Regions from separate parts of the Novosphingobium sp. KN65.2 genome, predicted to be linked through region 1. Evidence: riboswitches for the same ligand, from Rfam matches in the RefSeq annotation. Region 1 holds a riboswitch; each other region holds the start of a gene.
The links. Region 1 has a riboswitch for cobalamin ahead of cobO (cob(I)yrinic acid a,c-diamide adenosyltransferase). Riboswitches for the same ligand answer to the same signal wherever they lie in the genome.
Positions count from the first base shown of each region.

Region 2: another riboswitch for cobalamin. It lies ahead of SPHV1_RS14900 (TonB-dependent receptor domain-containing protein); the one in region 1 lies ahead of cobO (cob(I)yrinic acid a,c-diamide adenosyltransferase).
Region 3: another riboswitch for cobalamin. It lies ahead of cobW (cobalamin biosynthesis protein CobW); the one in region 1 lies ahead of cobO (cob(I)yrinic acid a,c-diamide adenosyltransferase).

Region 1 covers NZ_CCBH010000193.1:25,770-36,267, reverse strand. Annotated here, with positions in the region: gene SPHV1_RS20535 (pilus assembly protein CpaE) at 1-773, shown strand, start outside; gene SPHV1_RS20530 (CpaF family protein) at 776-2,167, shown strand; gene SPHV1_RS20525 (type II secretion system F family protein) at 2,164-3,165, shown strand; gene SPHV1_RS20520 (type II secretion system F family protein) at 3,167-4,138, shown strand; gene SPHV1_RS20515 (tetratricopeptide repeat protein) at 4,140-4,973, shown strand; gene SPHV1_RS20510 (prepilin peptidase) at 4,996-5,466, shown strand; gene SPHV1_RS25890 (M23 family metallopeptidase) at 5,480-6,127, opposite strand; gene ggt (gamma-glutamyltransferase) at 6,384-8,138, opposite strand; gene cobO (cob(I)yrinic acid a,c-diamide adenosyltransferase) at 8,298-8,915, opposite strand; cobalamin riboswitch at 9,091-9,301, opposite strand; cobalamin riboswitch at 9,361-9,556, shown strand; gene SPHV1_RS20485 (DUF1636 domain-containing protein) at 9,734-10,141, shown strand; gene cobT (nicotinate-nucleotide--dimethylbenzimidazole phosphoribosyltransferase) at 10,138-10,498, shown strand, end outside.
Region 2 covers NZ_CCBH010000164.1:4,137-14,634, forward strand. Annotated here, with positions in the region: gene SPHV1_RS14880 (M3 family metallopeptidase) at 1-954, shown strand, start outside; gene SPHV1_RS14885 (ABC transporter ATP-binding protein) at 1,057-1,827, opposite strand; gene SPHV1_RS14890 (iron ABC transporter permease) at 1,824-2,789, opposite strand; gene SPHV1_RS14895 (ABC transporter substrate-binding protein) at 2,786-3,736, opposite strand; gene SPHV1_RS14900 (TonB-dependent receptor domain-containing protein) at 3,733-5,565, opposite strand; cobalamin riboswitch at 5,661-5,857, opposite strand; gene SPHV1_RS14905 (cell wall hydrolase) at 6,026-7,222, shown strand; gene SPHV1_RS14910 (hypothetical protein) at 7,360-7,740, shown strand; gene mdh (malate dehydrogenase) at 8,246-9,208, shown strand; gene sucD (succinate--CoA ligase subunit alpha) at 9,330-10,220, shown strand; gene SPHV1_RS14925 (2-oxoglutarate dehydrogenase E1 component) at 10,406-10,498, shown strand, end outside.
Region 3 covers NZ_CCBH010000174.1:80,474-90,971, reverse strand. Annotated here, with positions in the region: gene SPHV1_RS17465 (bifunctional cobalt-precorrin-7 (C(5))-methyltransferase/cobalt-precorrin-6B (C(15))-methyltransferase) at 1-566, opposite strand, end outside; gene SPHV1_RS17460 (cobalt-precorrin-6A reductase) at 565-1,326, shown strand; gene cobJ (precorrin-3B C(17)-methyltransferase) at 1,290-2,066, opposite strand; gene cobI (precorrin-2 C(20)-methyltransferase) at 2,063-2,800, opposite strand; gene SPHV1_RS17445 (precorrin-8X methylmutase) at 2,797-3,426, opposite strand; gene SPHV1_RS17440 (cobalamin biosynthesis protein CobG) at 3,426-4,541, opposite strand; gene cobN (cobaltochelatase subunit CobN) at 4,538-7,816, opposite strand; gene cobW (cobalamin biosynthesis protein CobW) at 7,824-8,861, opposite strand; cobalamin riboswitch at 9,044-9,282, opposite strand; gene SPHV1_RS17425 (HoxN/HupN/NixA family nickel/cobalt transporter) at 9,358-10,404, opposite strand.

The DNA of each region.
Region 1 (10,498 bases):
CCCGGTCGGCGCGGAAGCTGGCCCCGCTGGTGGCAGTGGCGCGTTCCATCGGTGGTTGCGGCGCGACATCGATTGCGACGCACCTCGCTTCGGATCTCGCCGAGCATGCGGGTGACGCGGGGGCAGTCATCGTCGACCTCGACCTGCAGTTCGGCAACGTCGGCATCTACCTTGGCGTCAATCCCCGGGGTAGCCTCAACGATCTGCTCGAAGCCGGCGACCGTCTCGACGACGACCTGCTGACTTCGACAATCGGCGAAGCGGGCGGCGGCCTGTCCGTAGTCACTGCGCCCGATGCCATCCTGCCGCTGGAATCGGTGGATATCGACCAGTTGCTGCGCGTAATCCATCTTTTGCGCCAGCGCTTCGGCTACGTCGTGCTGGATCTTCCGGCCAACTGGACGAACTGGACCTTGTCCGCGGCTCTTGCTGCAAACTCGATCATCCTCGTGTGTGAGCTCTCGATCGCCAGCCTGCGTCAGGCGCGTCGCCGGCTGGAGCTGTTCGCCTCGGTCGGGATCGAGAGTTCCGCCGTCGAGATCGTAGTCAACCGGGTCGAGAACCGCCTGTTCAAGACCATCGACCTCGATGACGTTTCCCGCACGCTCAATCACCGGGTTCTGGGCAAGGTTGCGCTGGAATCGCCTCTTGTCAGCACGTCGCAGGACCAGGGAATGCTGGCGAGTGCCGTTCACCGAAAGAGCAAGTTCATGGCTGACGTTCGCAAGCTCGGTCAGCTGCTGAGAGACAGCAGTCTCAAGAGGGAGGACTGACCATGTGGCAGCTTCGCAGAACGCCGGAAGTTCAGGATCCGCCAAGCGCGGCACCGAGGATGTCGCTCGACAAGCTGACGCCGGCACCTCTCTTCGAACCGGAACAGCGGGCGGTATCGCGCCAGCTCGATCTCAAGATCGAGATCCATCGCCAGTTGCTCGACCAAATCAACCTCGCGGCTCTCGAAAAGATGTCGCGCGAGACGATTGCCAACGAGATCTCGGTCATAGTCGCCGAGATTCTCGAGCAGCGCAGCGAGATGCTGAACCGGGCCGAGCGCCTGACTCTGTGCGAGGAGGTTCTCGACGAACTTCTCGGCCTTGGCCCCCTTGAGCCGCTGCTCAAGGACGAGACCGTCAACGATATCCTCGTGAACGGTCCGGATTCGGTTTTTGTCGAGCGCTTCGGCGTCCTTGAGAAAGTGACCACGCGCTTTCAGGATGGGCGCCACCTGCTCAGGATCATCCAGAAGATCGTGAGTGCGGTCGGCCGTCGCATCGATGAGTCTTCGCCCTTCGTCGATGCCCGCCTTCAGGATGGCTCGCGCGTCAATGCGATCGTCCCGCCGCTGGCCATCGATGGCGCGCTGCTCTCGATCCGCAAGTTCTCCAAGAAGCCGATCAGCATGGAGCGCATGGTCGAGATCGGCAGCATCGTCCCGCAGGTCGCCGAGGTGATGCGCGGGATCGTGCTGGGCCGACGCAACATCATCATTTCCGGCGGCACCGGCTCGGGCAAGACGACGATGCTCAATGCACTGTCCTCGTTCATCGATGAGCGCGAACGTATCGTCACCATCGAGGACTCGGCGGAACTCCAGCTTCAGCAGGAGCACGTTGCCAGGCTCGAGACGCGGCCGGCTAACATCGAAGGCAAGGGTGAAGTTACGCAGCGCGAGCTCGTCAAGAACGCCCTGCGTATGCGTCCGGACCGCATCATCCTTGGCGAATGTCGCGCCGGAGAAGCCTTCGACATGCTGCAGGCGATGAATACCGGTCACGACGGTTCGATGACGACGATCCACGCCAACACCCCGCGCGATGCGCTTTCGCGTATCGAGCAGATGGTCGGCATGAGCGGCATCGATATTTCCGCCCGCTCGATCCGCGGCCAGATCGCGGCGGCGATCAACGTCGTGATCCAGATCGGGCGACTGTCGGACGGCAAGCGCAAGATGCTCTCGCTCAGCGAGATCACCGGAATGGAAGGCGACACGATCACCATGCAGGAGATCTTCCGCTTCAAGATGTCCGGACGCGACGATGCCGGCAATGTCATCGGCCATTTCGAGGCAACGGGTATCCGGCCGAAGTTTGCGGGCCAACTGGCCGAGCAGGGCATCCACCTCGATCCCGAACTGTTCCGCCACTCTGCTGCGTTCGACCCGTCATGACGGCCCTCTTCGTCAGACTCTTCGTCCTGCTCGCGGCATTCATCGCCGTCTTCCTCATTTCGCAGATCTTCCTGCGATTTGCCTGGGAGCGGCGATCGGAGCGCTCCGGCATCAACGAACGTCTGCGAATGTTGCGGGCGGGCCTCTCGCGCGAGGCGGTGGCCTACTCCCTGCTGAAGAACGCGCCCCCGCATCTTTCGCCGGACGCCGGCTGGTTCGAACGCAAGTACGTCAATTTCGTGCGCATGGTGATGATGGCGGCAATACGGACCGAGGCGAAGCAGATCCTGCTGCGCATGGTCATTGCCTTCTTCGCATCGCTGTGCCTGATGCTGCTTGTCCTTTTCATCCTTCGCATCACGATCACCCTGGGCGTAGTCCAGCTTGCCGTGGTCCTGTGCCTGGGGGCGACCATTGCGCTGCCGATCATGCTGATCAGCCGCAAGGCCGAAAAGCGCCGCAAGCGGATGGAAGAGCAGTTCCCGGTGGCTCTCGACATTTTCTCGCGCTCGCTGCGCTCGGGGCATCCGATTGCCTCGGCAGTCGGCATCATCACCGAGGAAATGCCCGATCCGGTCGGCACCGAATTCGGACTTGTGTCGGACGAAGTGGCCTATGGGGCCGAGCTTAATGACGCGTTTGCGGCCATGGCCGAGCGCTGGGATCTTGAGGACATCCGCATGTTCGTGGTGTGCGTCTCGGTCCAGAGCGAGACGGGCGGCAACCTGGCTGAAATTCTCGACAACCTGTCCAAGGTCATCCGTGAGAGGGCGGCGCTTTACCTGAAGGTCCGCGCCTTGAGCTCGGAAGGCCGCATGACCGGCTGGATGCTGACCGTCCTGCCTGTCTTCACCTTGCTCGGCATGTTCTTGGTAAACCCGATATTTTATCTCGACGTTGCCCAGGACCCCATCTTCGTCATCGGCTTTCCCGCGCTCTTCGTCCTCTACTGCGTGGGTGTCTACTCTATCCGACGCCTGACGGACCTGAAGGTGTAACATGGTCGAATTTGTCGCCAACAACGCCCTGATCCGCAACTTCCTGTTGCTGCTGATCTTCGCGCTCGTGGTCGGTGTGACGCTGGCCGTCATGCTCGCCACATCGAAGCGCTCCCGGGTTCGCACGAAGCTCGAAGTGATCGGGCGGGAAAGCGTGAGTTCGCAATCGGCTTCCAGCTTGCGCCGATCCAGCGAGGATGCCTGGTCGCGCCTCGTGATGCGGATCGAGAAGGCCGGGCTCAATCTCAGCGATACCAAGTCCGATGCCTTGACCGAGCAGATGCAGGCGGCAGGCTTCGAATCTCCCGCTGCGGCGCGCGTCTATACGCTGGTGCGACTGGTGCTGGTAATTGTCCTGCCGACCGCGCTGATCGGAGCCTTGCTGCTCTCGGGCAGTGACGTCAGCTACATGAAGCTCTATTTCATTGGCACGTTTTGTGCCGTCATGGGGCTCTATGTTCCCAATATCTACGTCCGCGCACGCGCTGCATCGCGCCGGCGGGAAGTGCTGAACGGCTTTCCCGATGCGCTGGACCTGATGCTGGTCTGCGTTGAGGCGGGGTTGGGGCTTGAGGCCGCGTTCGACCGCGTCGGGCGCGAAATGGTGAGCTCGCATCCGCTGGTTTCACGTTTGCTTGTGACCACGACGCTGCAACTGCGTGCCGGCGCCACGCGCGAATCCGCGCTGCGCAACATGGCCGCGATGGCGCGGATCGATGAAATTGCGTCCTTTGCAACGCTGCTGATCCAGTCCGACAAGCTGGGTACGAGCATTGCGACGACGCTCCGCGTCTATGCCTCGGAAATGCGCGAAAAGCGCCGGATGCGTGCCGAGGAAAAGGCACATCGCATTCCGGTTCTCATTTCAATTCCTCTTGTGGCCTGCATGCTGCCGTCGATGATAGGCACGCTGATGCTGCCAGCGGCCATCCGGGTCGTGCGAATTATCCTTCCAGTGATGAGTGGGGGCTGACATGCAAAGTAAGACGGGAACGCGCATCGCTTGCGTCGTACTGATGGCGATGTCGCTGAGCGGGTGCGGGCGGGCGCTCGAATTCTTTGGCCTGCGCCACGATGCCAAGCCGGAAGTCCAGGTGCGTACCGCGGATGCCGACAGTGCTATCGCAGCGGTGGCCGAGGGGCGGGCGCATCTGGCTGCGGGGCGGACCGGGCAGGCGATCGAGGAGTTTCAGAAGGCGCTCGCAGCCGGAGACGAGATTGGCCCTGCTGCCAACGGCATGGGCGTCGCCTATGTGCGGCTCGGCCAGTTCGAACAGGCGCATCGCTTCTTTTCCGAAGCGCTTGCGGTCGATCCGAAGAATGCGATGTATCAGGCCAACATGGCACGCCTGATGCGCTCGAACCTCTTGGCCGAAAGGCACGAGGCGGACTTTGCAGCGCAAGTTGCGGCGCGCACGCTCACGGGGGCGCACGATATCCAGGCGCAGGCAGCCGTGCCTGAAGTTGCTGCCGTTGCAGAACCTTCGAACCAACCGGCACGCGCGGCGAGCGGAACGAGGCTCCAGCGCATTTCGCGTGGCGAAGTGATGATCCGGTCGGTCCAGCCCGACAGCAAGCCGGGGCGCGGTTCCCTGCCGGTTGTCGGCGTTCGCGGCGGCAAGCTCGACACGTTCCGGCCGGCCGTGCGCATCGAGTTTTCCGATGAAGGGCGCAAGCATGACAAGGCTGATGCCGAAAAGGCAGATGCTGCAGACACGGCCTCGGACGCCGAGCCGCCGAAGACGGCGAAGGCCGACCTTGCCGGGTTCAAGCCGCTCGTGCGGATCGATTTTCCGACTTCGCGCTAACAGTCGCAGGGTAGCCGATTAGATGAACGTTACTTTCTGGGCGGAACTGGTGGTGCTGGTTCCCGCCTGTTTCTATGCGAGCTGGTCCGACACGGTACAGCGGCGCATTCCCAACTGGCTGTGCCTGCTGACGGCAGTGGCTGGCCTTGCACTTGCGGCTTACGATGCAGGGCTGGGCAGCCTGGGTAGCCATGCCCTGCACCTCGCGGTTGCGCTGGTGGTTGGCATGGTGCTGTTTCGCTTCGACATGATCGGCGGCGGAGATGCCAAGTTCTATGCCGGATGCGCCGGTTGGTTCGCCTGGTCGCAGGCATCGCGCCTGCTCCTGTCGGTTTCGATTGCAGGACTTGTCCTGTTCCTCGTCTGGTTCACCGTGCGCCGGATCATGCGCAAGCCAATCAGCGGACGCGGTTCGGACGACAACTTCGACAAGCTTCCTTACGGCATCGCGATTGCTGCGGGCACGTTGATCACGGCCGCTTCGACGATCTGAGGAAAGCCTGATCCTATTTGTGCAGGCTGGAGGATGGGTCGATCGCAAGCCCGTCCTTGCGAACTTCGTAGTGAAGATGGGGCCCGGTGGACCGCCCGGTCGAGCCGACGAAACCGATGACGTCACCGGGCTTGATGGTCTGGCCCGCGCTGACGTTCAGGCGCGAGAGGTGCGCATAGCGGGTTTCGATGCCCTTGCCGTGATTGATGCGCACCGCCAGCCCATATCCACCCTGCCAGCCGGCCGCCATGATGACGCCACCTGAAGTCGCGTGGACGGGTTCTCCCATCGCAGCAGCGAGGTCGACGCCGGTATGCATGCGCACCTGGTTGAGAAGCGGGTGCATGCGCAGGCCGAAGCGGCTCGAAAGCCTGCTGGCGCGCAACGGCATGCCTTTGGGGGCATCGCCCGATCCGGTCCCGGGCGGCGGCGTAAGCAGGCGCACCGTATCCCGAAAACGCCCGCTGGACGAAATCAGGACCGATCGGCTCTGATCGAGCGAGGCTGCGGACGAAAGGTAGTGAACCGGTTCCTGCCCGCTGAGGTCCACGGCGCGTCCCACGGTGATGCGCGCAGGCGTCACCTGCGCAGCTGTAGCCGAGGCGGGGCGCGGCGACGTGACGCAGGCGGCACGGTCGCTGACGATGGCACCGGCGGTCATGCAACCTCCTGCGCTGTTCGTGTCGACAACGGCCATGCGACTGACGGCGTCCTCGCCAGCCCATGCAGGCGCTGACCATACAATGGCCAGGGCCGCCCCTAGCATAGCTGGGCGGATATTGATCTTGCTCCGGCCGTCCTGGATCATGGTACTTCCCCCGTTGCCGTAAACTAACGGAAAACGGCCAGTTTGTTAACTCAAATTGACGCGGCGTACCGAACTGGCACGCGGGAATTCGGAGGTATGAAGACCGGTTTCAGAACCCCCGCGCCATGCCTTCCCGGCGTGGATCGGCACCGCCTTCATAACCACCGTTCCTGACCACGATGGCCTGGATCCCGGACTCCTCGCTGCGGGAAGTCGACAGTGGCATACCGCGTGCGGCAAGACCGGTCATGATCGGTTCGGGGAACGGATCGGCGCGGAACGCGTCGCCCTTCGCGACCAGGTTGGGCAGTGCGACCGCGTCCTGCGGCGACATGTTCCAGTCCAGCATCGCTACAAGAGCCTTGAGATTGTATGCCTGGATCGACGTCCCGCCCGGCGATCCGGCAGCAGCATGGAAGCGGCCATCCTTCGTCAGGACGATAGCCGGTGCCATGCTCGATCGCGGTCGCTTGCCGGGTGCCGGGGCATTGGCCGCAGGCGCTCCGTCGCCGTCCGTGGGCGAGAACGAGAAGTCGGTAAGCTGGTTGTTGAGGAAGAACCCGTCGACCATCCGCCCCGAACCGAAGATGCTCTCCACGGTGGTCGTCATCGAGACGACGTTGCCTTGGGCATCGACGACAATGAAGTGGCTGGTTCCGCCCGGTTCCGCCGTAGCGTCCGGGCCGAAAGCAGGGGCACCTTCGGGATGGCCGAAGCTGACGGAGCCTGCCCGCTCGCCGATCAGTTTCGCGCGCGCGGCCAGGTAGTCCGGATCGAGCAGCCCCTTGATCGGGACTTCGACAAAGGCGGAATCGCCGACATAGCGATCGCGGTCGGCATAGGCGAGGCGGCTGGCCTGCGCGAATTCGAACCACGCCTTTTCGTCGCCCGCATTGCGCTTGGCGATATCGGTGTGTTCGAGAATGCCCAGCGCCATCAGCAGCCCCGGACCGCCAGACGGGGCCTGCGGGGTGCAGACCATATAGACGCGGTAGGGTTCGCATAGCGCCGGACCGGTGCGCGGGCGATAGGCGGCAAGGTCTGCCAGCGTCATTGTCCCGGGGCGCGGCCCTTCGCTGACGCGCTTGACGATGTCATGCGCAATGGGGCCGGTCAGCAGGCCCGAGGCCCCGAATTTGGCAATCCGCTCCATCGTGCGGGCATAGGCCGGGTTGCGCAGTCGATCGCCTGCGGCATAGCGGCTGCCGTCCGGCTTGGAGAAATAGGTGACGGCATCGGGCGCCGTTGACTGCGGCGCGCGTTCCATCCGGATCATCCCGGCAAGACGTGGGCTGACGATGAATCCGTCCGCTGCAAGATCGCGCGCCGGTTCGAGCAGGTCCGCCCAGGCGAGCTTGCCGTGATCGTGGTGGGCCATGTCGAGCATGGCGACGGCCCCTGGCACGCCTGTCGAAATGCCGCCGAGTACGGCATCGAAGAAGGGCAGGCGGTTGCCGTCATCGTCGAGGAAGAGACGGTCGGTAGCCCCGGCGGGCGCCGTTTCGCGTCCGTCGTAGTACGTCGCCTTGCGGTTCTTGGCGTCGTAATAGACCATGAAGGCACCGCCGCCGATCCCCGAACTCTGCGGCTCGACAAGGCCGAGAACGGCTTGGATCGCCACTGCGGCATCGACCGCCGAGCCGCCCTTGCGCAGTACGTCCACCCCGGCCTTCACCGCGAGGGGATTGGCCGCTGCGACCATCGCATGCTTCGCAAACCCGGACTGCTCGCGCTCTGGCGCCTTGGCAGTCCGGCTCTGCTCGACGGATGTTGCGGGGGTAGGGCTGGCCTGTGAAACGCTGGCCTGGGATACGGTCGTCAGTGTCAGTGCGGCTATGCCGACGGACAGGAGGAGGCGGCGCAATAGGGTTCTCCGGGGGGTGGCTTCTATCGAATTTCGTCAGGGCGATGGCCCCTTCGGCAAGGGACTCGCGGGACCGCCGGGACAGAACCTATCAGTTCCGTCCCATAGGTATAGGGCCGAGGTGCAAGGATCCTGACGTTCCGGGCAGGCAAGCGCGCGTCAGAGGTCGATGCCCGGTTGTGCCTTGATGCCGTTGCGAAAGGCATGCTTCTCGTCGCCGATCTTGCTGACCGTGTCGGCCAGTTCGATGAACTCGGCATGGGCCGCGCGTCCGGTGATGACCACATGCTGCATCTCCGGCCGGTTCCGGATCGCCGGGAGAACTTCCTCGAGCGTGAGGTAGCCGTAATTGATGAGGTATGTCAGCTCGTCGAGCACAACGAGCGAGATCGCGGGATCGGCAAGCGCGACCCTGGCCTTTTCCCAACCGGCCTGGGCTGCGGCGATATCACGCTGGAGGTTCTGCGTCTCCCAGGTGAAGCCTTCGCCGCAATTCTCCCAGGTGACACCCGGCTGCCTGGAAAGGAAGGCGCGTTCGCCCACGTCGACCTTGCTCTTGATGAACTGGAACACCGCAGCCGTACGGCCGTAGCCCAGCGTGCGGGCAACCATGCCGAAGGCGCTGGACGACTTGCCCTTGCCGTTTCCGGTGAGCACCAGCACCAGCCCCTTGTCGATCTTGGCTGCGGCAATGCGGGCATCGACTACGGTCTTGAGCTTGCGGGTGCGTTCCTTGTGGCGACGATCTTCTTCGGTCAGGTTCTCGGTGTCAGTCATGATTGGTCGGCCTCTCGTGGGTGTGGCAGGTGGCGGGGCGAAGGAGGCCGGCGCAGGTGTCTGGCGGTATTGGCAGTCACTCACGTATCCTCCTCGACGCACGCACGATTGTCGTCGCCAAGGGATTGCCCGCAGCAAGCGAGGCCCTCGTCCGCACGGTTCATCCCGCCCGCGCAGAGGAACGACGGTAGCGGGCCGGTTTCCTGACTTTCCGGATCGACGCGCCTGTCGCCGCCTTCTCGAACCGGGAAGGCCCCGTTCAATGGCGTAGTGGCGATGCGCTCACCGGTCACAGTTGCGGGAGCAGTGCCGTCAGCGCGGAGAAACATTCGGCGCCCGGACTTCCCGATTAAGCCCTTGCGGGCACCCGTTACGCCTTCGCGGATAAGTCAGGGCAAGGCGCCCTGCAAGCATATTGCGCTTGCGAACGGCATGGCTGCGCGATACTTGCCGGACTGCGACAGGTTCCCCGCAAGGGGATCAAAAGGGAACTCGGGTGCAAGTCCCGGGCTGCCCCTGCAACTGTAAGCGGCGAGCCATCCGGCCATTTCGCCATTGGGATCGAAAGGCGGTCCTGAGAAGGCGGCCGGAGCGGCGTTGACCCGTGAGCCAGGAGACCTGCCTGACGCAGTCGTTCTTCATCCGGGCAGGGCGCACCGGGTGTTCGAGGGCCCCGCGATGGCGGGGTCACCCCTCGCGCAACGACAGTCATCGTCTCGCCGGTTGAGCTTCCGGTGGGACTGGAGCCGTTTGCAAGGAGGGAGCGTTGCCATGCTCTTGATGTCTTTCTGTCGTCCGCGTTCGGGAACGGTATGCTGATGCTGCGTGCCGTCGAAGCCGAAGCCTCGGTCGTGGTCTGCTCGACCTGCCGCCATTCCGAAACAGAGCGTGAGGACGAGCACGGCCAGCGTGGCGGCGCGCGGCTGGCTTCCGCCATGCGCGAGGTGCAGGCTCAGGATCCCGCCTTGGCCGCCGTTTCCGTTCAGGAAATGCCGTGTCTGTTCGCCTGCAAGCGCTTTTGCACCGTGCATATCAGGGCGCCCGGCAAGGTGGGCTATGTCCTGGGCGACTTCGCTGCCGATCATGAGGCTGCACACGCGATCCTCAGCTATGCTGCGCAGCATGCCGAGAGCGAGGAGGGCGTTGTGCCCTATCGCAGCTGGCCGCAAGGCGTGAAGGGGCACTTCATCACGCGCACCCCGCCCGAAGGCTACCTGTGCACATGATCGGCTTCGAAAGCCGCGAAGCCTTTTCTGCGGCGCTCGCCGATCTGCCCGAAGCCAACAAGGTTGCGCAGGCCGCTGCACAGCTGCGCCAGGAGGACCTGACCAAGCCGCTGGGCTCGCTCGGTCGACTGGAGGACATCGCGATCTTCATGGCCTCGTGGCAGGGCAGGGAGCGGCCGGTACTGGAGCGCATCCGGGCTGCGGTCTTCGCCGGGAACCACGGTGTCGCCGCGCGCGGGGTCAGCGCCTATCCGCCCGAAGTGACGGCGCAGATGGTTGCCAACTTCGCGGCTGGCGGTGCCGCCATCAATGCCCTGGCCGATGCCTGCGGCGCGGAACTGGTCATCGTGCCGATCG
Region 2 (10,498 bases), on a different contig from region 1:
GACGGCGTGTTCCATGCCGCCACCAAGACTTACGGCATCACCTTCAAGCGCCGCACCGACCTTCCGGTCTATCATCCGACGATGCGCACGTACGAAGTCTACGACAAGGACGGCAGCGAGCTGGCCCTGTTCTACTTCGATCCCTTCGCCCGGCCCAACAAGCAGGGCGGCGCGTGGATGGGCAACTTCGTCGAGCAGTCGTACCTGACGGGCGACAAGCCGGTGATCTTCAACACGCTCAACATCGTGCCCCCGGCCGAGGGCCAGCCGGCGCTCGCCACCTGGGACAACGTGACGACGATGTTCCACGAATTCGGCCATGCCCTGCACGGCATGTTCGCCAGCCAGAAGTACCCCTCGCTTGCGGGCAGCAATACCGCGCGCGACTTCGTGGAGTTCCCCAGCCAGTTCAACGAAAATTTCGCCACGGTTCCCGAAGTGCTCAACCACTACGCGAAGCACTACCGGACCGGCGCGGCGATCCCGCCCGAGCTGATCGGGAAGATCGAGGCGGCCTCAAGGTTCAATCAGGGCCTCGGCCTTGGCGAAACGCTGGAGGCGGCGATGCTCGACATGGACTGGCACCGCCTCACTCCCGAGCAGGCCAGCCAGCCGCCGATAGCTTTCGAGGGCAAGGCCCTCGCCGAGATGGGCCTGCGCACCGACCTCATCCCGCCGCGCTACCGCACGCCCTACTTCCGGCACATCTGGAGCAACGGTTATTCGGCGGGCTACTACGCCTACATCTGGACCGAAATGCTCGCGCATGACGGCTGGGACTGGGTGGAAAAGCACGGCGGCATGACCCGCGCCAATGGCGACCACATCCGCGCCAGCTTCCTGGGTCAGGGCCACAGCAAGGACTACGCGGTAATGTACCGCGACTTTACCGGACACGATCCGGAAGTGGAACCGATGCTCGAAGCCCGCGGGCTGGTTTCGAAGGGCCGGTAAGGCTCGCTGCGATCTCCTCCCTGTCCTTCGCGACGGGGAGGAGTTGCGGGCCGCGATGCCCGCCTGTCCGGAACCTGTCGAGGAACCGGCGCTGTCCCCGGCCTAGCGCGAATCCAGCGTGAACGGCGAAGGCTGCCCCAGCGACAGGGCACGCTCGCCCGGATCGCCCAGCCAGCGCGCCGGGCAGTTCCACACGCGGTGGATCACATCGCGGGCCAGCGCGATTTCCGGCGGCCCCTCGGCCTCGACCTTGCCGTTCTTGATCACCAGCACCTGGTCGGCGTGGTTCATCGCCGTCGCCAGGTCGTGCAGCACGAGCACGACGCCGCGCCCGGCCTTGGTCTGCTGACGAAAGCGGCGCATCAGCGCGGCGGCATGGGCAAGGTCGAGATTGGCGAAGGGCTCGTCGGCCAGCACCCAGCCGGGCCGGGTCGCCAGCACGCGCGCCATCAGCGCCCTTGCCCGCTCTCCGCCCGACAGGCGCGAGACCGGGCGATGGCGAAGCGCTTCCAGGTCCATCGCGGCAATCGCCTCGTCGATGGCGTCCTGCGCTTCCTTCGCCGGGGCGTCCTTCCACGGCAGGCGGCCGATCGACACCAGCACTTCGACCGAAACATCCCAGGCCACTTCTGGCGACTGCGGCAGATAGCCGATCCACTGCGCGCGCTGGGCCGTCGAACAGCGGGACAAGGGCCGTTCGCCCAGCAGGACATCGCCCATGTCGGGCCGCAGCAGTCCGGCCATGCACGAGAGCAGCGTCGACTTGCCCGCCCCGTTGGGGCCGCAGATCGCGGTGACCAGCCCGCGACGGCACTGCAACGAAACGCCGTCGAGCCGTCCCTTCACGACGAGGTTGCTGACGCCGAGGCTCATGCCAGTTCCCGGCGCATCTTGAGCAGGAGGTGCAGGAAGAACGGCGTCCCCAGCAGGCTGAGCGCGATGCCGAGGCGCAGCTCGCCCCCGGCCAGCGGGAGGATGCGGCACAGGCAATCGGAAATGAGCAGCAGCAGCGCGCCAGCCAGCGCGCTCGGGACGATCAGCGATGACGGGCGATGGTCGGTGAACGGGCGGACCAGGTGCGGCACCATCAGGCCGACGAAACCGATGATCCCGGCCACGGCGACGCCCGAGCCGACCGTCAGGCCGATGCCGGCGATCATCAGCGCCTGCAGCCGGAACGGTTCGACCCCCAGCGACCGCGCGGCGGCTTCGCCCAGCGTCAGGGCATTGAGACTGCGCCCCGCGGCCATGAGCACGCCGATCCCGGCGGCGGTGAGCGGCAGGGCGATCCAGACTTCGCGCCAGGAGCGGTCGGCCAGCGAACCCATCGTCCAGGTGACGATCTCGGTCATCGCGAAGGGCGACGGGCTCAGACTGATCGCCAGGCTCATCAGCGCGCCGGCAAGGCTGGAGACCATCAGGCCCGCCAGCGTGAACAGTGCCACGCCGCCGCTGCGACCGGCAATCAGCGCCAGCAGCGTCATCGCCCCGCAGGCCCCGGCCAGCGCGAAGACCGGCAGCAGCCACGGCGAGGCGGCATAGCCGGTCCAGAAACTGAGCACCGCGCCCAGCGCCGCGCCCGGTGCAATGCCGAACAGCCCGGGATCGGCCAGCGGATTGCGCAGGAAGCCCTGCATCGCGGCCCCGGCGGCACCCAGCCCCGCTCCCACCGCCAGCGCCAGAACCGCGCGCGGCAGGCGCAGCTGCATCAGGATGATCGAGGCATTGTGCGCTGCAGGCGAAAAGGGATCGATCCACACGCGTCCGGCCAGCAGCGAAAGCGGCACGGCCACAAGCAGGCCGGCCAGAAGCAGGAGAACGAGGCGCGGGTTCATCGCACCCGTGCCGTCCGCGCCGCCACGTCCTGCCGGTCCAGTTCGCGCCGTGCCCGTGCGAGCGCGTCAATCGCGCGCGGGATCGTGGGGCCACCGCACCAGAGGATCGAACGATCGAGCGGAAAACGCTTCATGCGGCTCAGGCTCGCGAGAGCGGGGTGGTGGAGCATGCGGTCCTCTTCGGCCAGCGGATTGCCAACTGCGAAGACGACGCGCGGCGGATCGGCCAGCACTTCTTCGAGGGGCAGGAAATCGGCCTGCGAAAGCCCTCGTGCACTGGCCGCATTCGTAAAGCCGGTGTGCTCCATCATGTCAACGATCAGGGTGTCGTCCCCCGCGACGAGCCCTGCCGATTCCCAGACCAGCGCCGGGACCGCAGCCGCGCCCCGCGGCGGCGCGGCGCGGGCCAGCGCCCCGTCGATGCGGCCGATCAGGCGACGGCCCAGTTCGGGATGGCCGGCAAGGCCCGCCAGCTCGCGGATCTGGTCGCGCGCGGCATCGAGGTCCGGCGCGATCGGGATCTTCACCACCCTGAAGCCCAGGTCCGCGAGCGCGCTGGCCGTCGCGGGCGGCAGGAAGCTGCTGGCGACGACGACCTTCGGGCCGATCGCCGCGACTTCCTCCACCGTGCCCGAAACCGCGCGGTAACGGCGCGCCCTGTCGAGGTCCATCGAAGTGGACTGGGCATCGTGGCTGTATCCTGAGATCGCCAGCAGCTGCCCCGGCCCGGTCACTTCGGCAAGGATCGCATCGGTACAGGGATTGAGCGAGACGATGGTCGGATGGGCCGGATCGCCCGGCCCGGCTGCGGGGGCGGCCTCGGTATAGCCGCCCCCGCAGCCGGATATGCCGGCCCATGCCAGCGCAAGGACCCCGGCGCGGACAAGACCCCGCGCCAGACGCTTCCCTCGGGTCCACCGGGACTGCGGGGGAAGCGGCAAGGTCACATCTTCACCCGAACCCCGGCATAGGCCGAACGGCCGGCCGTGCCGTAGCTGCGCACCACTTCGTAGTGCTCGTCGAACAGGTTCTCGATGCGTCCATAGACCTCGACGTTGGGCGTGACCGGATAGGACGTGCGCAGGCCGACGACGACGTGCCCCTCGACGAACTGCGTGTTCGCGTGATCGTCCCAGCGGTTGCCACCCACGCGCAGGTCGGCACCAAGACGCAGCCCCAGGCCCCAGGTCTTGTCGAGGCTGGCGTAGAAGTTGTTCTGCGGACGGCGGGCAAGGCGCGCGCCGGTCAGCTCGTTCTTCGCATCGAGGTAAGTGTAGGACAGGTTCAGATCGAAGCCCTCCCAGTCGGTCACCACCATGCCCAGTTCGATGCCCTTCGCGCGCGTGCGGCCCACGTTGTAGTAGTTCCAGTTCGCGAAGTCGTAATCGATCTGGTTGCGCGTCTTGCGGTCGAACCAGGTCAGGGTGAAGCGGCCCTTGCCCTCGGCGAACGGCTGTTCCACCCCGGCGTCCCAGGCCTTCGAGGTCTCGGGCTCAAGCGGGTTGAAAGTGCCGTTGGTGTAGAGCTGGTAGAGCGATGGCGCCTTGAAGCCCTCGCCGTAGCTGGCGCGGATCACCGGCGCGTCCTCGCCCTCGCCCAGTGCCCAGGCGCCGTTGGCCGCAAAAGTGGTGCGGTGGCCGAAATCGGCCTGGTCGTCGTAGCGCAGGCCGCCGTTGAGCGTCAGACCCGAAACCGGGTGCAGCGTCAGCATGCCGAAGTAGCTGTCGATCGAGGTGCGGTCCTTCGAACCGAAGTTATCGGAGAACTTCGATGTCTCTGTCTCCGCGCCGAGCAGGACGCTGACGAGGTCCACCGGCGCGAAGGTCACCTGTCCCTCGACCCGCTCGTTCCGGCCGTTGGTGGTATAAGGACCGTAGATCTCGTGATCGGAGATGCGGCGGGTGTCGGTGAGCCCATAGCCCAGGCGCGCGGTCAGGCGACCGTCGAGCCCGGCATAACGCAGGTTGGCGTAACCCAGCGTATCGCGCTTGTGCCCGAAATTGAGCGCATCGGCGCCGGTATCGTCATAACCGTAATCGGCCTTGGTGTAATAGCCGCCGGCGTCGACGCTCAGCCCCTCGGCCAGCTCGATTTCGGCACGGGCATTGGCGCTCTTGCTTTCGAAGCCGTCCTTCTCGGTCGCGCCGCGGCGCTCGTTGTAGGCCGAATAGCCGTCGCCCTCGAGCCAGTTGCCGCCCAGCGTCAGGCCGACCGGACCGAGCAAGCCGGCAGCCGAAGCCCCAACCTGTCGACGGTCGCGCCAGCCGTATTCGGCTTGCGCACGCGCAGTCCACTGTTCGGTCGGGCGCGCGGTGATGAAGTTGATCACGCCGCCGATGGCACGGCTGCCCCACAGGACGCCCGAAGAGCCGCGAACCACTTCGACCCGGTCGAACTGGCCGATGGTGAGACCGCCGAAATCGAAGCCACCGGCCACATCGCCCGGATCGTTGATGCGCACACCGTCGATCAGCACGAGGCTCTGGGCATTTTCCGCACCGCGCAGGAAGACGCTGGTGATCTGGCCGAAGCCGCCGGTGCCCGAAACGGTCACGCCCGGCAGGCGCTCAAGCACCTCGGTCGCCTGCGTCGCCTGTGTGCGTTCGATCTCGTCGCGGGTGACGACGCTTACCGACTGGCCCACCTGGCTCAGCGGCGTCTCGGTGCGCGTGGCGGTGACGACGATGGTGTTGTCCACCTCGTCGGCCAGGGCCGGGGAAACGAGGGCGGGCGTGGAAACGGCAAGCGCGGTGCCGAGCAGAAACAGATACTTCACGTACAAAACCTCCAACCTGAACGAAGTGTCGCTCGTGGCTGAGGCTGCACCTGTATCGGCGCATGACTCGCTGCATTCCGGTCCAACCCGCCCGGCGCGGAACGACCATCTCGGGCAGGTCTCCTGGCTCCCGGATCGTCGCGCCGCCCCACCTTCCCGGCGCTTTGTCACAAGCCGCCAGTGGCCATTCGGGACGGAACTCCCCGGTCACAGTTGCGGGGACAGCGCCGGATTTGAACCGGCTTCCCTCTTCGGTCCGGCAAGCCGGACAACCCGTGACGTGGCCGGGCGGATACTGCGGCGTTGCAGGCCTTGCAAGCGCGGCAACGCAAGCACCTGATCGCGCGAGAGATTTGTTTACCGGTTAAGGGTAAAAGGGCGCGGTGTATCGCTTCGGGACGGCCGTGACAGGCCGGATGCGCCAGATCGCGAAGCGGGTTAGGCGCAGGATGCGCCGCCGATGCACGCTGACGCGGCGACCGAAAGGAACCGATTGACCGAGCCACCTGCCCTGATTGCCCCGATCGGCGAAAGCGAGGCGCCCCCGCGCGACTTCGCGGCCCGGTTCGAGCGCGGGCGCAGGAACCGCCACGCCCACCGCGCCCATCTGCAGCGGCGCTGGGCGGCAGGCTTTGCCGGCCTTGCCGCGATCGCCCTGCCCGCCTTCGCTTCGCCGGGAAACTGGGGCCGCTTCTCCATCGCCGATGCCTCGGCCGAGGCGCAGACCCTCGAGCCGATGCCCTTCGAGCGCGCCGGATCGAGCTTTCCGGGCTCCGCCTTCTACTATCTCGAACAGGAAACCGCGCCCCTGCAGACAGGCGAAGGCGTGCATTCCGATGCCGGGGATGCTGCGGCAGCGGCGAGCGGAACCCGGCCCCTTGCCCGCCCGCTCAACATCGATGCCAGCGGCGTCGACCGCACCCGCGCCCTGCAGTGCATGACCGCAGCCATATACTATGAAGCCGCAAGCGAGGCCGAAGCCGGCCAGCGCGCCGTCGCGCAGGTCGTGCTTAACCGGGTGGCCCACCCGGCCTATCCCGGCACCGTTTGCGGCGTGGTCTACGAAGGATCGGAACGCGCCAGCGGCTGCCAGTTTTCGTTCACCTGCGACGGCTCGCTCGCCCGCAAGCCCTCGCGCTATTTCTGGGACCGGGCGATGCAGGTCGCGCGCGCCGCCCTGTCGGGCTACGTCTATGCGCCCGTCGGCCTGGCGACGCATTACCACACCGTGCAGGTCCATCCCTACTGGGCCGCGAGCCTCGACTACCTCGGCACCATCGGGGCGCATCGCTTCTACAGCTTCCATGGTGCAGCGGGCCGCCCGGGCGCCTTCCGCTTCGCCTACCTCGGCGGCGAGCCGGTTGCCGCGCCGCACCGTCGCGACACCGCCGCCCTCGCCGCGGCTGCGGCGGACACGCTCGATCCGGTGGCGATCCAGCGCCAGTTCGCTGCGCAGGACGCATCGTTCACGGCCGCGGCAAGTCCAGCCGACACGCCAGCGACCCCAACCAGAGCCGCGCCCGTCCCGCTCTATTCCGATGCCATTCGCGAGCGCGGCGGCGATGCGCTCTACCGCGCACAGAAGCTGCCCGAGACCGGCGACATCAAGCCGCAATACGCCAACAGCGGCCGCTGGATCGCCCAGCCGGGCAGCTGAACCGGCGCAATCCGTCCCCTTTCGGGGCATCGGGACGCCCCGGCAAGAATTCGGCAACCATAGGCCATTACAAAGGCTTAGAGCCTGACTGCCATAAGGGTCCAGATCAGAACAACGACACAAAGGGCCTGCCTGACATGACGATCCGCTTTGCCGCTGCCTATGGCGGAAAGAGCCCTGCGATTGTTCGTGCCCTGTGTCCCTCCGCCCCCCTGGGTGCGGTCAACGACAACGGCTGCAAGCCCATCCTCGGTGGCTCCGCCCGCCGGGCCATCGCCGCCTATTCCGAACAGATGCACCTGCCGATGCAGGCGGCGAACGACCAGCGGATGCTGACCGAGGCCCTGCGCCACTTCGCCCGCCACGGCCTCTCGGCCGCTGCCCATGCGCGCGAAAATGCAGAAGCCGCCAAGGCCGCCAGCGACGAGGAAAGCTGCCGCTGGTGGATCTCGATCTGCCGCCAGCTCGACCGCCGCATGGCCGACGCCCTGGCCCGCAAGATCGCCCGCCACGGCTGACCTCACGCCCGCCCCGGGGTACGCCATCACTCCACCGTCCGGCACCTGCAACCCGCTTCGGGCCTGTTGAAGCCGCACGTGCGCAGCATCCCCTGCGCACGACGACCGATCCTTGGACCGACTGGACGACGGGCAGTCCGAATCAACGCGTCGGAGAGGCACCGAGGTCTGTACGACCCACCTTTCGGGCAATTCGGCCCGGCCCTCTTGCCATGCCCCGGGATCGGCAAGAGACATGTCCCGCGCGGCGCAAGACTCGCACAAACCTTGCCAAATCGTTGAAATATCGCGCTCGAACGGCTTGTTTGATCGCCGCTATTGCAATTGCGAACTGTTATCAATTAAAAGTGCAAGCTTGTGGCCTGTCCGCGTCGTTTCGCGGTTGCAATGTCGTTGAGAGGGGCGTAGGGCCCCCTTCGCAACTGACGGCACCTGCCTTATGCGGGACAAAGCAGGCCGCCTTTTACGTCCGAGGTCCCGCCATTGGGAAGGACAAGCACGCATCATGGCTCGTAAGAAGATTGCCCTTATCGGCGCCGGCAACATCGGCGGCACCCTCGCGCACCTCGCTGCGCAGAAGGAACTGGGCGACATCGTCCTGTTCGACATCGCCGAAGGCATCCCCCAGGGCAAGGCTCTCGACCTGTCGCAGTGCGGTCCCGTCGAAGGCTTCGACGCCGCCATCACCGGCACCAATGACTACGCCGACATCGCCGGCGCCGACGTCGTCATCGTCACCGCAGGCGTTCCCCGCAAGCCGGGCATGAGCCGCGACGACCTGCTGGGCATCAACCTCAAGGTCATGAAGTCGGTCGGCGAAGGCATCAAGCAGTACGCCCCCGACGCTTTCGTGATCTGCATCACCAACCCGCTCGACGCGATGGTCTGGGCGCTGCGCGAATTCTCCGGCCTGCCCCACAACAAGGTCGTCGGCATGGCCGGCGTGCTCGACTCGGCACGCTTCTCGACCTTCCTCGCCTGGGAATTCGGCGTTTCGGTCCGCGACGTCACCAGCTTCGTGCTGGGCGGCCACGGCGACACCATGGTCCCGGTCGTCGAATACTCGACCGTCAAGGGCATCCCGGTTCCCGACCTCATCAAGATGGGCAAGTCGACCCAGGAGCGCATCGACGAGATCGTCAAGCGCACTGCCAACGGCGGCGGCGAGATCGTCGGCCTGCTCAAGACCGGCTCGGCTTTCTACGCGCCGGCGGCCTCGGCCATCGCGATGGCTGAATCCTACCTCGGCGACCAGAAGCGCATCCTGCCCTGCGCCGCCTACCTCGACGGCCAGTACGGCGTCGACGGTCTCTACGTCGGCGTGCCGGTGAAGATCGGCAAGGACGGCGTCGAGGAAGTCATCGAGATCTCGCTCGACGAGAAGGCCAAGGCCGGCCTGCAGGTCTCGATCGACGCGGTCAAGGAACTGCTGGTCGCCTGCAAGGGCATCGACGGCTCGCTGGCCTGAGGAAATATCCGTCGCGCGATGCTGGCCTGACAATCTCGCCAGTATCGCACGACGCAAATAGTTTCTTGGAACCTCCCCAGCCTAACCGGCTGCTTCCACGTTCAGGAACAGGAAAAGATCCATGTCCATTCTCGTCGACAAGAATACCAAGGTCATAACCCAGGGCATGACCGGCAAGACCGGCAGCTTCCACACGCAGGCCGCGCTCGACTACGGCACGCAGATGGTTGCCGGCGTCACCCCCGGCAAGGGCGGCACCGACCATCTGGGCCTGCCCCAGTTCGACACGGTCGCCGAAGCCAAGGCCGTGACCGGCGCCAACGCTTCGTGCGTCTACGTTCCGCCTTCGGGCTGCGCCGACGCGATCCTCGAAGCCATCGATGCCGAAATCGAACTGATCGTCGCCATCACCGAGGGCGTTCCGGTGCTCGACATGGTCCGCGTCAAGCGCGCCCTGACCGGTTCGAAGTCGCGCCTCATCGGCCCGAACTGCCCCGGCCTGCTCACTCCCGGTGAATGCAAGATCGGCATCATGCCCGCGAACATCTTCTCGAAGGGTTCGGTCGGCGTGGTCTCGCGCTCGGGCACGCTGACCTATGAAGCGGTGTTCCAGACCACCAACGCCGGTCTTGGCCAGACCACCGCAGTCGGCATCGGCGGCGACCCGGTCAACGGCACCAACTTCATCGACGTGCTCGAACTCTTCCTCGCCGACGACGAGACCAAGTCGATCATCATGATCGGCGAGATCGGCGGCTCGGCCGAAGAAGAAGCCGCGCAGTTCCTCAAGGACGAGGCCAAGCGTGGCCGCAAGAAGCCGATGGCCGGCTTCATCGCGGGCCGCACCGCCCCTCCGGGACGCCGCATGGGCCACGCCGGTGCCATCGTCTCGGGCGGCCAGGGCGGCGCCGAAGACAAGATCGCAGCCATGGAAGAAGCTGGCATCCGCGTTGCGGCCAGCCCCTCGCTGCTCGGTGAAACCCTTGTGGAAGCCCTCAAGGAATTCGCCTGACGATCAGGTCGGCGCATGTGTCTGGCGGGGCACGCCCCGCCTGGCCATGCGCCGGGTCGCCAAGTACAGGCAGAATTATAACTGCATAGATGGCCAGCCAGGTTTTCCTCCCCGGGAACCAGCCGGCTTCCAACTGATTGCTCGGTAACGTCGGGCTGTTAATCCGACGAGGTAAGGTGATTCCGATGGGCAACGAAAATCTCGATTTCACTCCGGACCTCGGCATGGACGGCCCCCAGCCCGGACCGAGCTGGCAGCGCAACAACTGGCCGCGCGTA
Region 3 (10,498 bases), on a different contig from region 1:
CGCGGGCCGCCCAGCGCCTCAAGGATATGCAGCTCCGAGGCACCGAAGCCCTGACCGATCAGATAGCGGGCCAGATCGCCCGCCGCGTCTCCGTCCCGCAGCAGGACCAGTATCCTGCGACCAGCAGCCAGATGCGGGCGCAGGCGCGCCAGGGGCGCGGCATGCAGGCCAAGGCACACCGTATCCTGCAGCGACCATCCCAGACGCGCCGCGGCCAGCGAGAATGTCGAAGGCGCAGGATGTGCGATCCATTCGCCCGCGCGCAGGTGGCGCGTTACCGGGGCTCCGCCGCCGAACCAGAAGGGATCGCCCGAGGCGAGCATGACCACGCGCTTGCCACGATGGGCCAGGAGCCGCTCGATGCCGAGCGCAAAGGGCACTGGCCATTCCTCTGCGCGGCCATTAAGCGCGGGCAGCAGCGACAGGTGCCGGGGGGCGCCGATCACAAGTTCGGCCCGCGCCAGTGCATCGCGCGCCGCCGCCGAAAGCCCCTCCGCCCCGTCCTCGCCGATGCCGAGGATCGTCAGCCACGGGCCGGAGTCAGTGAAGGAGGAAGTGTCAGCCATGCCGAAAGTTCTCCTTCTGGGCGGCACCACCGAGGCCAGCGCGCTGGCCGGCCTGCTCGCCGGGTCCGGAGTGGACACGACGCTCAGCTACGCGGGTCGAACGGCCAGCCCGCGTGCGCAGCCGGTCCCGGTGCGCGTCGGCGGTTTCGGAGGCGCGGATGGCCTTGCCGACTGGCTGCGGGAGAACCGGGTGACCCACCTGATCGACGCGACGCATCCCTTCGCCGCGACCATGAGCGCGAATGCCGTAGCCGCCGCGCGCCTTGCCGGAACGCCGCTGATCGCTCTCACCCGCCCCGCCTGGGCACCGCAGCAAGGCGATCGCTGGAGCCATGTAGCGGATGTCGGCGCTGCCGTGTCCGGGCTTGCCGGGCCTGCCCGCCGGATCATGCTGGCGCTGGGCCGCATGCATGTCGCCGAATTCGTCGCGCAGCCGCAGCATCATTATCTCTTGCGCTTCGTCGATGCGCCCGAAGCCGCGCCGCCATTGCCGCACCACAGCCTCGTTGTCGATCGCGGCCCCTTCACCGTCGAAGGCGACATCAGGCTGATGCGTGAGCACGCCATCGAGGTCGTCGTGTGCAAGAATGCCGGAGGAACCGGCGCGCAGGCCAAGCTCGCGGCGGCCCGCGAACTGGGCCTGCCGGTGATGATGATCGACCGCCCCGCCATTCCCGAGCGGCACGAAGTGCATGATCCGGCAGACGTCCTGCAATGGCTGGATCACGCGGCGGCTTCCATCGCCGAACGCGGCGTATAGAGGATCGGTCCGGCTTCGCGCGCGATGATGCGGGTACGGCTCGACCCCACGATCACGACGGTGCGCATGTCGGCCATCTCCGGCCGCGCTTCTCCAAGGGTCACGATCCGCAAGTCCTCGTCAGGCGTGGTGACCGCGCGGGCGAAGAGAATCGGCCGCTCCGGCCCGCAAACCTCGCACAGCACCTTCAGTGCGCGTTCGAAACCGGCGGGGCGCGACTTCGAGCGCGGGTTGTAGAACGCCATCGCGAAATCCGCCTCGGCGGCTAGCCGCAGGCGCTTTTCGATCAGGTCCCAGGGCTTGAGATTGTCGGAAAGGTTTATCGCGCAGAAATCGTGGCCCAACGGCGCACCAACCCGGGCGCTGGCGGCAAGCATCGCGGTAATTCCGGGCAGCACGCGGATATCGATATCGAGCCAGGCTGACGGCCCGGCTTCCAGCGCTTCGAACAGGGCCGAGGCCATCGCAAAGACGCCCGGATCGCCCGAAGACACGACGACGACGCGCCGCCCCCGAGCGGCAAGGTCGAGCGCATGGGATGCGCGGTCCAGTTCCACCCGGTTGTCGGAGGGATGCAAGGTCAGCCCTTCGCGCGCGGCGATCCGCGCAACGTAGGGAATGTAGCCGATGACGTCAGTCGCCTCGGCCAGCGCCTGCGTGACCTCGCCCGTCACCAGCGCCTCGTCGCCCGGCCCCAGCCCGGCGATGCAGACCCAGCCCCGATCCTGCGCAGCGTTCACGGCCGACGTCCCTGTCCGTGAATCAGCAGGATCGAGAAATAGGGCGTCACGTTCTCCGCTTCGGCCAGGCGGGTCACACGCTGGTTCGGCATCGCCGCGTGCTCGACCAGCCACGCGTCCTGCTCTCGCCCGGCCGCCGCGACGGCGCGGCGCAGCTTGGCAAGGTTGCGTCCGATCTTCATCACCACCAGCGCATCGGTATCGCGGATACGCCGCTCCAGATCGGCTTCGGGCAATGTCGCGGTGACAACGGTCAGGACATCATCGCCCCATGTGATCGGCACATTCGTCGCATTCCACGCCCCCGACATGCCAGTGATCCCGGGCACGACCTCGACCGGAACGTGCCCGGTCAGGCGCGAATGCAGGTGCATGAACGACCCGTAGAAGAAGGGATCGCCCTCGCAGAGGACCACGATATCCTCACCCTTGCGGGCAAGCGCCAGCAGTCGCTCGGTGCTCCGCTCGTAGAATTCGGCAAGGCAGGCCTTGTAGCGCGGATCGTCGAAGGGGATCTCTGTGGTGACCGGGTATTCCAGCGCAATCTCGATCACGTCGGGGCGCAGCAGTTCGCCGGCAATGCGCCGTGCGTGTCCCGGCCTGCCCGCCTTGCGGAAATAGGCGACATGGCGGGCAGAGCGCACCAGCCGGTCGGCCCGGACACTGAGCAGGTCCACCGCGCCGGGGCCGAGGCCGACCCCATGGACGGTGCCGCAGGTTACAGCCCCGCTCATTCGGCGCGGCTCGCAAGCGCGTTGACGGCAGCCACGGTGATCGCGCTGCCGCCCAGCCGACCTTCGACCACACAGCACGGCGCCGGCGGCGCGACCCAGAGCGCGGCCTTCGATTCCACCGCGCCGACAAAGCCGACCGGGCAACCGATGATCGCTGCCGGGCGCGGACAAGTCGGATCTTCCAGCATGTTGAGCAGGTGGAACAGAGCCGTGGGGGCATTGCCGATGGCGACCAGTGCGCCTTTCAGGTGCGGACGCCACAGCTCCAGGGCTGCGGCGGAACGTGTGTTGCCCATGGCTTTCGCCAACTCGGGCACTTCGGGTGCGCGCAACGTACACAACACCGCATTGTCCGCCGGCAGGCGGGCCCGGGTAATGCCTTCGGAAACCATGTGCGCATCGCACAGGATCGGTGCGCCGCCAGCCAGTGCCGCACGCGCGGCTTGTGCAAATCCCGGCGAGAAGCGGACGTGGCGGCCAAGCTCCACCATGCCGGCGGAATGGATCATGCGCACCGCCACGGGTTCTTCGTCGGGCGAAAAGGCCGTCAGGTCGGCCTCGGCCCGGATCGTGGCGAAGGACTGGCGATAGATCGCCGCGCCATCGGTTTCATAGTCATGCGGCATCAGCCTGCTCCGAAAAGAGCCAGGACCTCGTCCCGGCCAAGAGCGAGGCGCTCACGCCCCTCGCCCGAAAAATCGTATCGGCCCTCGCGGCCGGTCAGCGTCACATCGGCACGCCCGGTCGCTGCGCAGAGCTTCGCGCAGCCCGAGACGTGCAGGCGCCCCGTCACCTGCGGCGCGATGCCGCGCGCCAGCTCTCGGGTCTCGACGCTCGCCTGCGGGCACGATGGGGCCCCCGGACAGGCATCGACGCGCAGGAGCGGATCCTGCGGATCGTCGACCAGTTCCTCGACCGGCGCGAAGGTCGCGCCCTCGACGATGAGCAACCGCCACGGAGTGGCACGCAGCGCAGTAGCCGCCGGGTCCGAGATCAGGCGGGCCAGCGCCAGTGCCGAGACCTGACCGAATGGCACGCCCCACGCCGCACCTGTAGGCGTCGGTCCCGGGCGAAATGCGCCTGCCGCTGGAGCCGGCTTGACGGAGCCTTGCGCCCAGTCGGGAAGTTCGGCGGCAAACCGGCTCATGCGACCGACATCGAGCCCGCCGCTCTCGGCAAACCACCGCGCCATGGCGATCAGGCGGTCGACTTCGGTGCCCGGGGGCACATCGACGCCCGAGGTCCGGCCCTGCGCGCGCAGTATCAGCCCGCCACTGGCCGCACGCTCGATCCGGAAATCACCCGCTTCACCCAGTAGGACAGGAACCGGCCCGGCATCGATGACGAAGCCGGCCTTGCCGGGCAGTTCCGGCAGTTCTGCGATCCTTGCGATGAGTTCGGTGGCGATCCGCACCGTATCGTCGGCGTCCTGCCAGAGCGGCGAGACGAGAATGTTGCGCTTTATCTCCCTGACAGGATCGGCCTCGACGAGGTCCAGTTCGACAAGTCTTTCGACGAGCGCAGGCCACACGACGTCGCTCACCCCGCGCAGCTGGAAGTTGGCGCGGCTGGTCAGGTCGATCAGGCCATTGCCGAAGGTCAGCGCGGCATCGCAAAGGCCCAGCGCCTGATCGCGATCGAGGCGCCCGAGGCGCGGGCGCACCCGCACCAGCAAGCCGTCTCCCGCCACCATCGGGTGCCAGGCATCCGGACACCAGCCCCTGATCGCGAACCCGCTCATTGTCCGCCGCCCATACCGGCGAGGATCGAATTGCGCCGCGTCTGCCACAGGCCTGCGGCATGAAGCGCGGCAAAGCGGGCTTCCATCGCGGCCAGCGCTTCGGGATTCTCGCGTCCGAGGAACGCGCGCACGTCCGGCTCGCCGAGCGTCGCGTCATGATAGAGATCGAACAACTGGGACGGGACCGAAGCGGAAAGGTGCGCGAAGGCGCCCAAGTGGTCGAGCGTCGCCGCGAGTTCCGCAGCGCCGCGAAAGCCGTGGCGCATCATCCCGGCGACCCAGCCTGGATTGGCCGCCCTCGCCCGCACGACGCGCGCGATTTCCTCTGTCAGGGTCCGGGCACTCGGCCGGGCGGGATCGCGACTGTCGAGGTGGTAGAGTGCCGCCTTGCCACCTGCGACAGATTGCGCGGCGGCAAACCCCGCCTCGTGCGCAGCGTAATCGGCAGCGAGCAGCAGGTCGGTCTCGGGCAGGTCCTGCAGGTGCACGAAAGCGTCAGCCCCGGCGACGCGGTCGCGCAGTCCTGCCGGATCATGCGCATCGCCCTGCTGGTCGAGCGCATGGTCGGACGCCGCGAGCCACGCTTCGCCGGCGGCCCTGCGCGCCTCGTCGGTATAGGTATCGGCCGTATCGCGCAGACCGAGGCCGTAGCGCCCCGGGCGGGGGCCATAGACGCGCGGGGCAACCGCCTTGCCGGCAAACGGGTTCCATTCCGGCGTCTCGTCCCTTTCGGACAGCGAGCGGACTGCCATTCCGAACAGCGTGGCGAGGACCGGGAAGGCATCGCGAAACAGGCCGGAGACACGCAAGGTCACGTCGATACGGGGCCGGTCGAGCATGGCCAGCGGCAGGATCTCTACCCCGGTCACGCGTTCGGACGCATTGTCCCAAACCGGTTTCGCACCGAGCAGGTGGAGCGCCATGGCGAATTCCTCGCCCGCCGTGCGCATCGTCGCAGAGCCCCAGAGATCGACCACCAGCCCGCGCGGATAGTCGCCATGGTCCTGCAAGTGGCGACGGATCAGTTCTTCGGCGAGGACGACGCCTTGCGCATGGGCCGAGCGCGAAGGCACCGCGCGCGGATCGACCGCGAAGAGGTTGCGCCCAGTCGGCAGGACATCGCTGCGCCCCCGCCATGGGGAGCCGGAAGGCCCCGCGGCCACCCGTCGTCCGGCCAAAGCGGCGAGCAGACCGCTGCGCTCCGCCTCGCCCTGATCCCCGCGGCCGAACACATGGAGCCCGTCGCCGAACTGGCTTTCCTTCACGTCGCACACGAAGCGATCGATGCGGGTCATCGCCTCGACCAGCGAGGTCGCCCCATCGAGGCCGAGTTCCGCTTCCAGACCCAGCGCCTGCGCTTCCTCGCGAATGACCGACTGCAGCCTGTCGCGCCGCGCCGGGTCGAGCCCGTCGGCATTGGAGAACTCGTCGAGCAGCGCTTCGAGGCGGGCCAACCCGGCACCTTCCCGTGAAGGCGCGAGCGGCGGCGGCACATGTCCCAGCGTCACCGCGCCGATCCGGCGCTTGGCCTGTGCCGCTTCGCCGGGATCGTTGACGATGAAGGGATAGATGACCGGCAGGGAACCGGTCAGCGCCTCGGGCCAGCAGGCATCGCCGAGCGCGACCGACTTGCCGGGCAACCATTCCAGCGTCCCGTGCGCACCGAGATGGACGAGCGCATCGACCCGGCGCTCACGCAACCACAGGTAGAACGCGACATAGGCATGGCGCGGGCAGCGCGAGACGTCGTGGTAATCGTCGTCGCGCTCTGAGGCCCAGCCGCGCTCGGGTTGCAGGGCGACAAGGGCATGGCCCAGTTCGACCGCGCGGAAATGGAAAGCCCCGTCGGCAACGGCGGAATCCTCTTCGGGTTCGCCCCAGGCTTCCGCCAGATCGGCCTGCAACGCCTCGGGCAAACGCGCAAGAGCCTCGCGATAGGCGTCGAGCGACCAGCTTGTCCCTGCCATGCCGAGACCGGCGACGAGGTCGTGCCCGCATTCGACCGCGTAACCGGCCTGCATCAGATCGGTAAGGATCGCATCGGCGGAAGCCAGCGCGTCCAGCCCGACGGCGTGCGCCATCTGGTAGCCCTTGCCGGGATAAGTCGAAAGAACCATCGCAAGGTGCCGCTCGTCCGCGGATTTGCGTCCCAGCGCGACCCACCCCGCGACGCGATCGGCGATCGCCTCGATCCGCGATGGCTCGGCGCGGTGGGCACTGCGCGAAAATTCGAGGTCGTCGTCGCGCGCCGCGGCCTCCTTGAAGCTGGCGACGCCGACGAAGATGCGGCCGTCTACCTCGGGAAGCACGACATGCATGGCAAGGTCGGCCGGAGACAGACCGCGCGAGGCCTCCTGCCAGGCCTGCCGCCCGCTCGTCGCCAGCGCAATCTGGAATACCGGAACTCCGGCGCCATCGAGAGGCGTGGCGCCTGCATCGTCACGCGCGGAAAAAGCGGTCGCATTGATCACCGCCGCGGGGTGAAGCGCCCTCACCCAGCGATCCACCCAGCCGCGAACTTCGAGGGCCTTCAGCGAAGGCACGTATAGGCCCAGCACATCGAAACCGCGCGCGGTCAAGGCTGCGTGCAGCGCCTCGAAAGGTTCGAGATCGGCGGAGCTGAGATAGGATCGGTAGAACGTAAGCAGCACGCGCGGGCGCATCGCCGTCAGAGCGAAGGCCGCCGGACAGGTGGTGTCCTCTCCCGGAAGCCAGGCTCCGGCAGATGGCAGCGCCTTGATGGTTCGGATATCCTGACCGAGCTGGGCATGCCCCCGCAATCCGCACGCTTGCGCAAGACGCGCAAGCGCCGCCCGCGCCGCGACCGCTCCTCCGACATCGCACAAACGGGTCAGTTCGCGCAGAATGGGGACGGAAACGGTCGAAACGGCATCGAGCCTTTCGTCCTCGCGCCCGTCTGCGGGCAGCACGACAAGGGCGATCCCGCGCGAACGTGCCAGCGCCTCGACCTGCTGGAGACCGTAAGTCCAGTAAGGCAGCCCGCCGATGATCCGGACCAGGATCGCCTTCGCACCTGCGAGCGTGCGCTCGACATAAGTGTCGACCGAAAGCGGATGCGTCAGTGCCGCAAGATTGGCGAGCCGCAGCGACGGCGGATTGTCCCCCGCATCGCGCGCACTGCGCCACCCGGCAGCGAATGCGCCAAGGTCGCTGTCCGAGAAGGACAGCACCACGAGATCGGCCGGAGCCTGCCCCAGATCCTGCGGAACGGAGGCTTCCTCGATCCCGTGGGTCTCGCGGAAGATGACGTGCATCGCGGCCTCAGCCCTGCAGCGCGGCCCTTATCGCAACGGGATCGAGGTGATCGTGCTCGGCAATGGCGACCAGCGAGGTGACACGGGCTTCGTCGGGGCGCCAGGGGCGGTCGTAGTGGCTGCGCACCCGCGCGCCGACCGCCTGCACCAGCATGCGCATCGGCTTGCCGGCAACCGCGACATAGCCCTTAACGCGCAGCACCCGGTGATCGCTCGCCAGGGTCTCTATGCGTGCGGTGAGAGCGGCAGGATCGGCAATCTCGCCCAGTTCGATGACGGCGCTGTCGAAGTCCTCGTGTTCGTGATCGTCCTCGCCATCGTGGTGCGAAGGACGCGCGGCAATGTCGTCCTCTGCAGCAGCGCCAAGTCCGAGGATAACGCGCGGATCGACGACGCCTTCGCTCAGTTCGATGACCGGAACCGGTCGCGGTGCCTCGGCAGCGATGACTTCGCGCGCCCGCGCCAGGCCCTGGGCGCCGGCAAGGTCGGCCTTGGTCAGCAGCACCATGTCGGCACAGGCGAGCTGGTCCTCGAAGACTTCGGACAGCGGGGTCTCGTGATCGATTTCCGGATCGGCCGCACGCTGCGCCTCGAGCGCGGCGAGATCGGGTGCGAACCGCCCGTCGGCCACGGCCTCGGCATCGGCAAGCGCCAGCACGCCGTCGACGGTGATACGGCTGCGGATCGCGGGCCAGTCGAAGGCCTTGAGCAGCGGCTTGGGCAGCGCGAGCCCCGACGTCTCGATCAGGATGTGATCGGGCCGCGGCTCAAGCGCCAGGAGCTTCTCGACAGTAGGGATGAAGTCGTCTGCGACGGTGCAGCAGATGCAACCATTGGCCAGTTCGACAACGTTCTCTGCCGGGCAATCGGGGATGGCGCAGGACTTCAGGATATCTCCGTCGACGCCCAGCGTGCCGAATTCGTTGACGACGACGGCCAGGCGGCGACCACCGGCATTGCGGATGAGATGGCTGATGAGCGTGGTCTTACCCGCGCCCAGAAAGCCGGTGATGATCGTTACGGGGACCTTGGACAGGTCAGGCATCGGCAATTCCCCAAGCGCCATGGCGACAACGGCAGGGCTTGCCGGAACGAGTCCGACCGACGCGCGACGACGGGCGGGCGCGAAAAGGCACCCGTTACCACGCGACCGTGCAGCCCCAGCCGCACAGCTTCGTCGCTCAGACGGAAGAATTACCGTGCCGTGACCATCCCCTGGATCAAGGCAAGAGCGACCGGTGCGCCGGCAGGTCTCCTGGCTTGCGGGTCACTGCTTGATGCACGCCTTCCCGGATCGCCTTGCGGCGTCATCCAGTGGCCGCCCCTTTCGCGTAACGAAGGGAGCCGTGTGCATCGCGCTATCCGCTCACAGTTGCAGGGACAGCCGCGGATTTGGGAAGGAAGCCCCTCCCGCACCGCATTCCCGATTAAGCCCCCTTCGGGGCACCGGCGCGATCTTTCGGTGCACAGAATCGATCCGTGCGCCGGAGCGAGGCCCTAGAACAGATTGGTCGGCAAGCCAATCGCTTCCGGGCCTGTTATCATGCCGAGACGCGCACTTCGATGTCGTCGAAGCGCTTCCAGCGGTAGATCGCAAAGCTGGCCAGCCAGCACAGCACGAAAAGGCCGATGATGGCGAACCCAAGGCTGTTGAAATTCTCGCCCAGCTCGCCCGCAATGCCGAACAGGCTGCCGGTCAGCCCCAGCTTCTCCCCGATCAGGGCGACAGTCTCGATCCCGCCGATGACGATGGCCACGAGCGCAGAAATCAGAGTGATGGTGATGTTGTAATAGAGCTTGCGGATCGGCTTGACGAAAGCCCACTCGTAGGCGCCGAGCATGACCACGCCGTCCGCGGTATCGATCAGCGCCATGCCCACTGCGAAGAGCACGGGCAGGACGAGGATCGTACCGATGGAAAGCCCGTCCGCCGCCTGCCCGGCCGAAAGGCCGAGGATGGCGACTTCGGTCGCGGTGTCGAAACCCAGTCCGAACAGGAAGCCCAGCGGGGCCATGTGCCAGCTGCGGGTAATCAGCCGGAACATCGGCCGGAAGATCCTTGCCATCAGTCCGCGATTGCCCAGCAGCATGTCGAGGTCTTCCTCGACATAGGCGCCCCCGGCGCGAACATGGGCGAAGGTCTTCCAGACGTTGCGCAGAATGATCAGGTTCATCGCAGCTATCGAAAACAGGAAGACCGCCGAGATCGAGGTGGCCACGAGACCGCCGACCTGCTTGAAGCTTTCGAACTGCGCCAGCGCGCTCGTCGTCAGGGCGATGGCTATGGCCGCGATGGTGACGATGCCGGAATGGCCGACGGCGAACCAGAAACCGACGGCGACCGGGCGCTGGCCGTCCTGCATCAGCTTGCGGGTCACGTTGTCGATGGCTGCGATATGGTCGGCATCCACGGCGTGGCGCAGGCCCAGCCCCCATGCGAGCAAGGCCGTCCCGAGCATGAGCGGCTGATCGTGGAAGAGCGATAAAGCCCATATCCAGGCGGCGATATTGGCGGCCACGAGCGGGCCGAAGAGCCAACCTATCCGGCGGCGCAGGTTGGGTCGGGCATTTTGCGGCGGTTGAGCCATGATGCGTTTTCGTCCTCCGGCGTCTTGCGACAAGGTCGGGACGAACCGCTCAGGCGAACGGCCGGAAGGCGCAGGCAACCGGACGCCAGGGCCG